Regions from separate parts of the Lysinibacillus sp. FSL R5-0849 genome, predicted to be linked through region 1. Evidence: riboswitches for the same ligand, from Rfam matches in the RefSeq annotation. Region 1 holds a riboswitch; the other holds the start of a gene.
What was found. A riboswitch is a leader RNA that binds a small molecule or an ion and turns the genes downstream of it on or off. The one in region 1 is predicted to bind cobalamin.
Positions count from the first base shown of each region.

Region 2: it holds a riboswitch for cobalamin, as region 1 does, so the genes downstream of both, MKY80_RS02520 (ABC transporter substrate-binding protein) here and MKY80_RS21360 (hypothetical protein) in region 1, are expected to answer to the same signal.

Region 1 is NZ_CP152004.1:4,318,312-4,324,028, reverse strand. Features, by position in the region: gene ytvI (sporulation integral membrane protein YtvI) at 1-458, opposite strand, end outside; gene MKY80_RS21370 (hypothetical protein) at 548-1,099, shown strand; gene MKY80_RS21365 (glutathione peroxidase) at 1,188-1,733, shown strand; cobalamin riboswitch at 1,836-2,035, shown strand; gene MKY80_RS21360 (hypothetical protein) at 2,196-2,753, shown strand; gene MKY80_RS21355 (ABC transporter substrate-binding protein) at 2,737-3,687, shown strand; gene MKY80_RS21350 (tyrosine-protein phosphatase) at 3,823-4,587, shown strand; gene MKY80_RS21345 (MATE family efflux transporter) at 4,723-5,717, shown strand, end outside.
Region 2 is NZ_CP152004.1:522,218-527,934, forward strand. Features, by position in the region: gene MKY80_RS02510 (long-chain-fatty-acid--CoA ligase) at 1-575, shown strand, start outside; gene MKY80_RS02515 (acyl-CoA dehydrogenase family protein) at 577-2,244, shown strand; cobalamin riboswitch at 2,304-2,487, shown strand; gene MKY80_RS02520 (ABC transporter substrate-binding protein) at 2,631-3,602, shown strand; gene MKY80_RS02525 (iron ABC transporter permease) at 3,599-4,600, shown strand; gene MKY80_RS02530 (adenosylcobinamide amidohydrolase) at 4,597-5,717, shown strand, end outside.

The sequences.
Region 1 (5,717 bases):
GAAACTTTGCTATAATTAAAGAAGCTTAAAAACGTTTCTTCAATTTTCTTTATGAAATCCATTGTGGTTTTTTGAAGCGAAGTACTTACTTCGGGTGGAAAGTCTTCCGTGTATTTAGAAATATTTTCTTGCATATGAAGCCACATATCTGATAGCTTGGAAATATAATAGGGAGCTTGCTTAGACAATAAAATTATTTGCGTCATGATCTGCGTAATTGAAATATAGCAAATGATGGAAATTATAATGACACTCACTATGTATATAAAGGCAACTGCAATTTTTCGAGACATTTTCCAGCGCCTTTTAAAGAACATGACGATTGGTTCAAGGAAAAATGCGCTGATAGCTGCTAATATTAACGGCATAGATACCGGAATAATAAAATAAGCGGCTATAATTAGGGACAGAATCACTAGCAATCGAAAAATCAATTTCCTAGCATTAAATTTATTCATAAACTCACCTTCTTTGCGAAAAAATTAAGTTAAGTGTAACATAAATCAAGTTTTATGACGTTCTGAAACAATAAAGGTAGGGATAAATTATGGAAAAAGAGATTTTGCAACTTTTTAGTAATCTAACAGAGCGTGATCGAGATATTCAATATGAATCTTACGAGGAACTGATGAAAATTATGCAGGAGCCCGTAGATTGGACATATGCAGTGTGGGAACAGCTTGTACAAGCGCTTACATATAAAAATGGGCATGCACGTGCACTTGCCGCACAAATTTTATGTGCTTTAGCTGCAAAAAGTGATCCCGAAGAAAGAGTATTAGAAGATTTTTTAAAGATTTGGGCTGTGACTTATGATGAAAAGCCCGTCACGGCAAGGCATACATTACAGGCTATTTGGAAAATTGGTTTAGCAGGTCAAGTACAAAGCGATTTAGTCGTATCTTATTTAGCCAAGAGATTTCAAACCTGTTTAGATGAAAAGCATCCTACTCTCATTCGCTATGATATTATTGTATCTTTAAAAAAATTATATGATCAAACGAGTGATCCTAAATTATTAGACATAGCCCATCGCTTAATTAATGAAGAGCAAAATGTTAAATATAAAAAGAAATATAAGTCAGCCATCCGTTCTTAGTAACGAGATGGTGTTTTTTGTGCAAACTCTTTGGTTATTAGGAGATTAGTCAACTATAATATATGAAAAAGACAAAAGGGGTTAGGGAATGAGCATTTATAATTATTTAGTACGAAAGCCGAATGGTGAAATTTTATCAATGGAAACTTTTCGAGGGAAAACGATGCTAATTGTTAATACGGCCAATCAATGCCGATTTACATATCAATTTGAAGACTTACAAAAAATGTACGATAAATATGGCAAAAATAATTTTGTCGTTCTAGGATTTCCTTGTGATCAGTTTGGCCATCAAAATCCTGAAGATGGAGAGGAAACTGCGCATCTTTGTAAGGTCAACTATGGAGTTTCGTTTCCCATTTTTGAACTAGTCCAAGTAAATGGTGAGACGACACATCCTTTATTTAATTATTTAAAACATGAAGTTGATTTTCGTGAATTCGGAAAAGCAAGCATGCAGGAGAAAATGCTTGCTGAGGCAATTGTTCAACTTGCTCCAAGCTTTTTAGATGGTCGTAATATTCGCTGGAATTTTACTAAATTCCTAGTAGATGCAAGCGGAAAAACCATAGCTCGCTTTGAGCCTACAGACTCACAGCTTGATATTGAGCAAGCAATTGAAAAAGTATTATAGTAGAGTGATTTTATGGAAATGAAAATTCTTCTAAAACGACTATCATTTTTGTACGCAACTATTTTTTCCTATCAAACTATGATAAACTGCTTTACAAGTGAATTATTCTTGCAGAATAAAGGTGCTAGCTAGCATAATCGGGAATTCGGTATAAGCCGAAGCTGTTTCCGCAACTGTAAGTACAACTATTATAAAGATGAACCACTGTTTCATAGGAAATGGGAAGGTTCTTTATAGCTCTTATTTAATTATATAGGAGCGTTGTACAAGCCAGGAGACCGACCTTTATTTGAACGTATAACAACTCTTCGGAAGCTAGGAGGATATACGGCAAATACATAGGCAGTGTCGTGTTTCTATGACAATCATTATGTTATTTTAGTCGTTCCTTTGCGTGAGGAGCGACGTTTTTTTATGTTCTAAAAAAGTAAGGATTTTCATTATGAAAAGGGGGACAGCAGGTTGAAAAAAGATGCACGTTATTCTTGTTATCCTTTTATGCGAGAGAAGGCTTCAACTGTCGATTTTGAGATTCGCACAGATAGTTTAACAACGCATTTAGGGGCTGCACTAGCTATAGTGAAGAAAGAGGATGTCCAGGTTGTTGCAGATGATTTAACACAGATTTTACCTATGGCTTATCATGTGAATGGCTCGGTTCGTGGGAAGCTAGCAGTTACAGATGAGGATCTATCCTGGTTAAGTGAGCGCTATGATTTTTATGTAAGTCATGTGAAGGAAGAGATTCAAAATTTTGTTTTACCTCAAGGAACAGAGGCTGCTGCTGCTTTACATCTTTGTCGTAGTGAGGCGAAAAAATCATATCGAACTTTACACAAGGTTTCGGAAGAACGAGAGGTACCGACTATTCTCTTCGATTATTTAGGCTTATTAGCCAATGTATGTTTTGTAATGGCTGTCTATACGAATCAACAAGCTGGAATCGCTGAAATTCCGTTTATGAGTAAATCATATCCAATGAAAAAGAAAAAGGTGAATAATAATGAAGAAACTATTTAATTTACAATGGCTATCGGTTTTATTGCTAGCGCTCGTTTTAGCAGGTTGTGGAACTGCGGAAGATACAAAAAATAAAAATGTTACCCAAGATGAACAAAAAATTGAGCAAACAAGTTACAAAGTAACCGATGATCGTGGTGTAGAAATAGAGTTTAAGGAAGTACCAAAAACAGTTGTGTCCTTACAACCAAGTAACACAGAAATTCTATTTGCATTAGGGGTTGGCGATAAAATTGTAGGTGCCACTGAATATGATACATATCCAGAAGCTGCCCAAAAAATCGAACGTGTTTCTGATACTGTGAATTATAACAGTGAGCGAATTTTAGCGTTAAAGCCAGATGTTGTTATTGCGTATACGATTGGTGAGAAGGATGCACTTAAGCCACTCGAGGATGCAGGAATTAAAGTATTTGTTATTCAATCAGCGGCTACATTTGATGATGTATATGGAGATATCGAACAAATTGCAGCTGTTATGGATGTTAAGGATAAAGGAAAGGCATTAAACGAGGAAATTAAAGCAAAAATCGCTGATGTGCAAACAAAGATTAAGGAAGTAAAAACACCAAAAAATGTTTATTTAGAAATTAGTCCAAAGCCAGAAATATATACAGCAGGCTCTGGCACTTTCCAACAAGAAATATTAAATGCGGCAAATGTAAAGAATGTGTTTGCAGATTTAGATGGCTGGAAGCAAATATCTGAGGAAGATGTAATTGCGAGAAATCCAGACGTCATTTTAACAACAGTCAACTATACAGAAAATCCAATTGGAGAAATCCTTGCTCGTGATGGGTGGAATACGGTAACAGCTATTCAGAACAAGGCAGTTCAGTCCCTTGACACAGATATCTCAAATCGTCCAGGTCCACGTATCGGTGAAGCAGTTGAGCTTGTTGCTAAAGCTGTGTATCCAGAGTTATATAAATAAGATCGTAGAAAATGCTAGTTGTTTATTACAGCTAGCATTTTTTATTTTATTACCTAGTGTGAAAATTGGTATTAATGTAGTTTGTTCGATAGAATAAAGGTAAGAACGCTTATTAATATAGGGAGGTGTAGTTCAGTGAAGCAAATACAAAAAAATATTCCGTTTGAGGCCGTTTATAATTTCCGAGATATGGGGGGATATCAAACGAGGGATGGGCGTGTTATAAGAAATGGCTTATTTTATCGCTCTGCCGCACTTGGTAAAATGACATCGACAGATAAAGAATTATTTGAAACATTAGGTATTAAAACAATTTTTGATTATCGTGACACGAATGAAGTACAACATAATCCTAATCCTGTGTTTCCACAAACTCGATATATTCAAATCCCTGCGAAGGGAAAGCATGCTTTTGAAATGCCAACTAATACAGGTGGTAGAGAGTTTTATAAAGTAGTTAACGCTGATATGTTCAAGGACTTTTATGCACAAATGCCTTTTCATAATCCCTCTTTTAAAGAATTAATGATGACTATACAAAACCCTGATAATTTAGGGCTAGTCCATCATTGCGCAGTTGGAAAAGACCGAACAGGAATTGGCGGAGCTCTTATTTTATTGGCTTTAGACGTACCTGAAGAGACCATTATGGAAGATTATTTAGATACGAATATTCATTTGCGTCCCATGGTAGAAAGAATGGCTCAAACGATCCAGCACCAGTATAATGAACAAGAATTACAGCAATTTTATGCTTTAATGTCCGCTCGTGAGGATTATTTACAGGCAGCGTTAGATGCTATGGATCATCGTTATGGCTCAAAGACAGCTTTTTTGGAGCAGGAGTTTGGTCTAACGGCTGATAAGCGTGAGCAATTACAGTCATATTGCTTAATCTAAATAAAATCCCTTTCACAATTAGTGAGAGGGATTTTTTATGTGGAAGCGCTGTCTTCCTATAAATCTCTTTACAGTCTGAAAATTTATGATAAGATACAATAGATTTTTAAGAAAAGTATAGGAGAAGTGAAGGTATTGGCAGACACAATAAAAGAAACAACTAAGTTAAGTCTATTCCATTTAACATGGCCTATCTTTTTAGAAGTGTTTTTATTTATGTTGATGGGACTAGCCGATACTTTTATGCTTAGTGCTCTATCAGATAATGCTGTGTCAGGAGTAGGTGCAGCCAATCAATATATTCATATCGCTATTTTAATTCTTGAGGTAGTCGGCAACGGTGCGTCCATCGTTGTATCACAATATTTAGGTTCGAAACGGTTTTTTGAAGCGGCTAAAATATCGGCTCTAGCAGTCACAATGAATTTGGCAGTTGGCCTTATAATGAGTGTTCTATTTTTCTTCTTTGCTAGTCATTTAATGTCGATGATGAACTTGCAAGGTGAGGTCCTTCATTATGCTCAAAGTTATTTAGTGATTATAGGGAGTTTTATTTTCCTTCAAGCAATTATTAATGCCCTTGCTGCAATTATTCGTGTTCATGGTTGGACGAAACAGACGATGTATGTATCACTTGGCATGAATGTACTGCATGTTATCCTTAATTACGGCCTGATCTTTGGGAATTTTGGTTTACCAGAGCTTGGTGTAAAAGGTGCAGCCATCTCTTCAGTGATTAGTAGAGGATTAGCGATGATCGTGTTTTTCTGGTTGCTTTATCAAGTAATGGAAGTACGAGTAAAGCTACACTACTACTTTGAGTATTCCAAGGAATATGTAAGAAAAATTTTAAACATTGGTTTACCGTCTGCCTTTGAGCAGGTTCTTTACCAGTTTTGCCAGATTATATTTTTATATTATGCCACATATTTAGGGGCAGAAACTTTGGCAGCCAGACAATATGCTATGAACATATCAATGTTTACCTATTTATTCGCTATTGCGATTGGGACAGGAACGGCCATCATTATCGGTAGGCATGTAGGTGCTGGAGAAAAGGATGAGGCTTATCATCAGCTGTGGACAAGTGTCCGAGCAGCATTTATTTTCACCATTATTATGGTTGGTGT
Region 2 (5,717 bases), 870 kb from region 1:
GATCATTGCTATTTGGCAAGGAGCATGAAGGAAAGGCTGGGAGTATTGGACAGCGAGCACCTTTAGGTACAGAGATACGTATTGTTAACGACAGTGGCGAAGATGTACCAGCAGGAGAAGTAGGGGAAATCGTTTTATTTGGTGAGGGTAATATGCTTGGCTACTACAGAGATGAAGCGGCAACCAATGCGGCCTTTATAGACAGTTGGTTAAAAACAGGTGATCTAGCTCGTAAGGATGAAGACGGCTTTATTTGGATTGTTGATCGAAAAAAAGATGTGATTATTTCGGGAGGAGTCAATATTTATCCGAAAGAAATTGAAGATTGCCTTTTAAGCTTTGAGGGGATATTTGAAGCGGCAGTGGTTGGTGTTCCACATCCACAATGGGGAGAGACAGTGAAGGCTGTTTATTCCGCTAAACAGGATATTGATGAAGAGGCTCTAAAAGATTATTTAGAGGGGCAGCTTGCTAAGTATAAAATACCGCGAATTTTCGAAAAAGTGGAAGCGCTACCAAGGAATGCGTCAGGCAAAATTTTAAAACAATCTTTGAAAGGACAAGAGGTGAGATAGCATGAAAGTTTTACAACAGGAAATAGCAGGCACAAGCAATTTCTTTACAGATGATGATACGCTTCAAAAAGTGTTGGAAATGATGCTCGATAAAGAATTTTCATCTTATGCGCATCGGGAATTGACGGACTTTGGTGAGCTATGTGCGGGTGCAATAGATGTGAGGGCGAAACATACTGATCGACAAGGAGAGCCTCGCCTTCAAAGGTATAATGCCTATGGCGAAGAGGTTTCAGAGGTATGGGTCAATGACGGCTACAAAAAAACAATTGAGGAGACATATAATACGGGGATTGTTGGCTATGTGCATAAAGATATTCCCCAACTAGGTCACAAAGGGAATTATGTCTATAGTTTTGCGCAAGGTTATTTACTGTCACATGCGGAGCCCGGTTTTTATTGCCCTGTGACGTTAACGATGGCTACTGCCTATTTATTAGACCATTATGCAGAGGAAGGAGTTAAGCAGCGCTTCTTACCGCATGTTTGTGCAACAGGCGATATGGAGCTATATGAGGGAGCGACATTTTTAACAGAGCGACAAGGAGGCTCAGATGTTGGTGCGAATGTAGTAGAAGCAAAACTTGTGGGGAATGAATACCGCCTCTATGGTGAAAAGTATTTCGCCTCCAATGCAGGGATGTGTGGGGTTGCAATGGTATTGGCACGAATAGAGGGTGCACAAGCAGGCTCTAAAGGATTAACTCTATTTGCAGTTCCATGGCGTAATGAAGATGGATCGGCTAACCAACTTCGTATTCGACGACTAAAAGATAAATTAGGTGTGAAAGCCGTTCCATCTGGTGAGGTTGAGTTTGATGGAGCACTCGCTTATGTAGTTGGTGATCAAAATAAAGGGATTTATTATATGCTGGAGGCGCTTAATTTATCAAGAATTTGTAATGCTGTGGCATCCATTGGTATTATGCGCCGTGGCTTCTTAGAGGCGAAGCATTATGTGTCAAATCGATATACCTTTGGTAAACCTTTAACACAGTATCCTATGATCCAGGATACATTGGGTAAATATGCCGCTAAGCTGCATGTAGAAGTAGCCACGATTTTTGATCTTATTCAATTATACGATAAAGTGACAGGTGGTCAGGGAACAGAGCAAGACATCATCATGAACCGTTTATATATTGCCATTATGAAAAAGGAAACGGCAGAGCAGGCGGTCCATTATGCAAGTGAAGCAATTGAGCTACATGGCGGGAATGGCTATATTGAGGACTTTGTAACACCACGCTTACTGAGAGATGCGCAAGTGCTGACGGTATGGGAGGGTACGGCTAATATACTAGCTTTGGAGCTTATTCGCTTAGTGGATAAATACAGGGCACATGAATTGTTTGTTCAAGTGATGAGCAAGCGATTAGAAGTATTAACAGACCATTCATTAGTGAAAATCGTTCAAGAGCAATTGACTAAACTATCGGCAACCTTACAAATTTTTAGTACTCTCGATGAAGCGACAAAAACGTTTGAAGCAAAGGATGTTGCCAAAAAAATGGCTCAATTATATGAAAGTGTCATAGCCGTTGAGTGGGCACAAAAGTTTGGTGGGAAATATGATAAACTAGCGGATGTTTATTTAGAGCAAACTTGGTCATTACGAACGATCGGTGCTCCGATGAAAACCGTACAGTATTTTGCTGAAATCGTCTAATAACCTTTGGAGTCGCCTTGATATAGAGGCGACTTTTTTTAATTTCATGTATAATAAAATCAACTGAATATTATAAAGGTTCTTTACTTAAGTAAAGTGAAAAGGGAAATCGGTGTAATTCCGATGCGGTCCCGCCACTGTAAGTGTGAGTTTTTTCAAATGATGCCACTGAAGATTTCGGGAAGGCTTGAAAAAACGTACTGAGCACAAGCCAGGAGACCTGCCTTTATAGCATAGACATTACAGCCTACGAGGATAGGATGGTGGATTTTGTATCAGTTTTTTGGTGCGATTTTGACCCCTCATCATTCGAAGATGAGGGGTCTTATTTTGATGGAGGAATACTTCTAACACATGAACGCACAAATCAACGAAGGAGGATTCACATGAAGAAATTTTGGAAAATAGGGGTATCGGCATTTTTAACGATAGGGTTGCTAGCAGCTTGTGGACAAGAGGCGCAAAAAGACAATTCCACACCTACAGAAGAGCAAACACAACAAGAAACATCTAAGGCGGAAGAAGCAACATTCCCTATGACTATAACGGATGCTATTGGGAAGGATATTACACTAGAGGCTCCTCCTAAGAAAATAGTGTCACTTATTCCAAGTAATACAGAAATATTGTTTGGCCTAGGTTTAAAGGATGAAATCGTAGGGGTTACAGACAACGACGATTATCCACCAGAGGTAGTTGAAAAGGATAAGGTTGGTGGCATGGAGTACAATATTGAACAAATTATTGCCTTAAAGCCAGATATCGTTTTTGCACATGAATCTAGCATGTCTCTTTCGGAATCAGCCATAGCACAGCTAGAATCTGCGGGCGTGAAAGTATTTGTTGTAAAAAATGCCCAAGATTTTAATGAAACCTATACAACGATTGAACAGCTTGGGCGTGCTACAGGGAAATTACCAGAAGCTGAAAAAATCATTGCTGACATGAAGGCGAAAGTGGAAGAGGTTCAGGGGAAAGTGAAAGACGTTGAACCTAAGAACGTTTTTGTAGAAGCCTCTGATGAACCTAATATTTATACAGCTGGTCAAGGCACATTTATGAACGCAATGCTGGAGATGATCCATGCAAAAAATGTAGCAGCAGACGGTGATAATTGGTATGAAATTGGTGCAGAACAAATTATCACAAAAAATCCAGATGTCATCGTGGTGACATATAGTTATGTACCTGATATTTTAACAAAAATACCAAAGCGTGCTGGTTTCGATACAATTAATGCAGTGAAAAATAATGCTATTGTGCAAGTAGATGAAAGCACAACAAGCCGTCAGGGACCACGTTTAGCGGATGGCCTTGAGGAATTAGCAAAAGCTATCTACCCTGAGGTATTTAAGTGAAAAAAATAGCAACAGCCTATGTATTAACATATACGCTTCTTATCATTAGCATCTGGTGTGGCGTAGCTATAGGCTCTGTTCATATTCCGATAGAAGTGCTGTGGAATCAGTCAGTTGATGAAACAGCTGCCAATATCTTTTGGAAAATTCGGTTGCCCCGTGTGCTTTTAGCGGGGCTAGTAGGAGCTTCTCTCGCCATTGCGGGAGCGGCTTTCCAAGGCTTGCTCAAAAATCCATTAGCAGATCCATATACATTAGGTATTTCATCTGGTGCTTCTGTCGGCGCAGTCATGACAATTTTTTTAAATATTTCTATACCTGTTGTAGGCTTGTATGCCTTACCTACCTTTAGCATGATAGGCGCAATTATTACAATGGTGATTGTGATGAGCTTTGCTAGAGTAGTAGACCGTTCTTTAAAGATGGAAACACTGATTTTAACAGGAGTTATCTTTAGTTCATTTTTAGGATCGTTAATCTCGTTAATGATTGCTTTATCGGGAGAGGAGCTACGCCAAGTAATCGGCTGGCTACTCGGTTCTGTTTCTATGCGTGGTTGGCCATATGTTCAAATGATTATTCCATTTGTCATTGTTGGTTCCCTTATGCTGTGGACTCAGAGACGTGAGCTTAATGTTCTGTTATATGGGGAAGAAAGAGCGAAGCATTTAGGTGTCAATGTAAAGAAAAGTAAGTATTTGATTTTAGTAGGTGGCTCCATGCTAACTGGAGCAGCAGTTGCTGTTTCAGGCACAATTGGCTTTGTAGGGTTAGTTGTACCACATATGACAAGAATGATTTGGGGCTCTGATCACCGTCATTTACTCCCATTATCTTTTTTTAATGGGGCAACATTACTTATTATTTGTGATTTAGTTGCAAGAACCATCATCTTGCCAAGGGAACTGCCCATTGGTGTCATTACGGCATTTATTGGAGCGCCTGTTTTTTCCTATATTTTTTATAAGCAACGAAGAGGCAAGGGGGTACGGGCGTGATTGTTGTTGAACATCTATCAGGTGGTTATGAAGACGTACCGATCGTCAAGGATATAAGCTTTACAGTTGAAAAAGGAAAGATTCTTGGCATTTTAGGGCCAAATGGTAGTGGGAAATCAACATTATTAAAGGTAATGAGTGGTATTCTACCAGCAGTTGAGGGCACGATTTCTATTGATGGACAAAGCATTCTTTCCTACAATGCCCGTGCTTTAGCAAAAAAAATGGCTGTTTTACCACAGCTCCATGCGAATGCTTTTTCAAACAGTGTTAGAGAGGCTATTTCGCTTGGACGTTATCCACATCAATCAGGTTTTTTTTCAAGTTGGTCTGAGCAAGATGAGCAAGCGGTTCAACATGCAATGCTACAAACAGGCATAAAACGTTATGAGCATACACCGATGGAATTTTTATCGGGTGGCGAACAGCAAAGAGTTTTTGTTGCACAGGCCCTTGCTCAAACTGCGGAAATTTTACTGCTAGATGAGCCGACAAATCATTTAGACATTGCCCATCAGCGGCAAATTTTAGATATGGTGCGGAAGGAAGCTGTAGAGTGTGGTTTAACGGTAGTGATGGTATTACATGATATGAATTTAGCCTCTCTCTATTGTGATGAATTATTGCTCATGGAAAGTGGACAAATGAGAGCTTTTGGGGCACCACATGAAGTATTAATTGCTTCTCAGATAGAAGAAATTTATCAAGCACGAGTAGCTACTTATGCTCATCCAGAAATACCTAAACCACAAATTACGATGATGCCTGCAGCAAGCGACTATCAACAGCGCGCTGTAATAAAAAAAGAACATTTTATAATAACGGAACAGTTTATTCAGCTCCAGTCAGAGATTCCTATAAAAACTGTATCCTCTGCTGTCCATAACCCTGGAATTGGGTGGCATAATTGCTTGTTAAACCGCTCTGTTCCTAGTGATTATGTGATTAGTGATGTAAAGAGAGAGGTTAATGAATTTTTGCAAAGAGGCCATTTTTCGCCTACGAATACAGTTGTCATGCTGACAGCAGTGCCAACAGCTCTTGTGGCGATCAATGAGTTACCTGCACCATTTGGCAGTGTGATAGTAGCTGTTACTGCTGGTGTAGGGAATGCAGT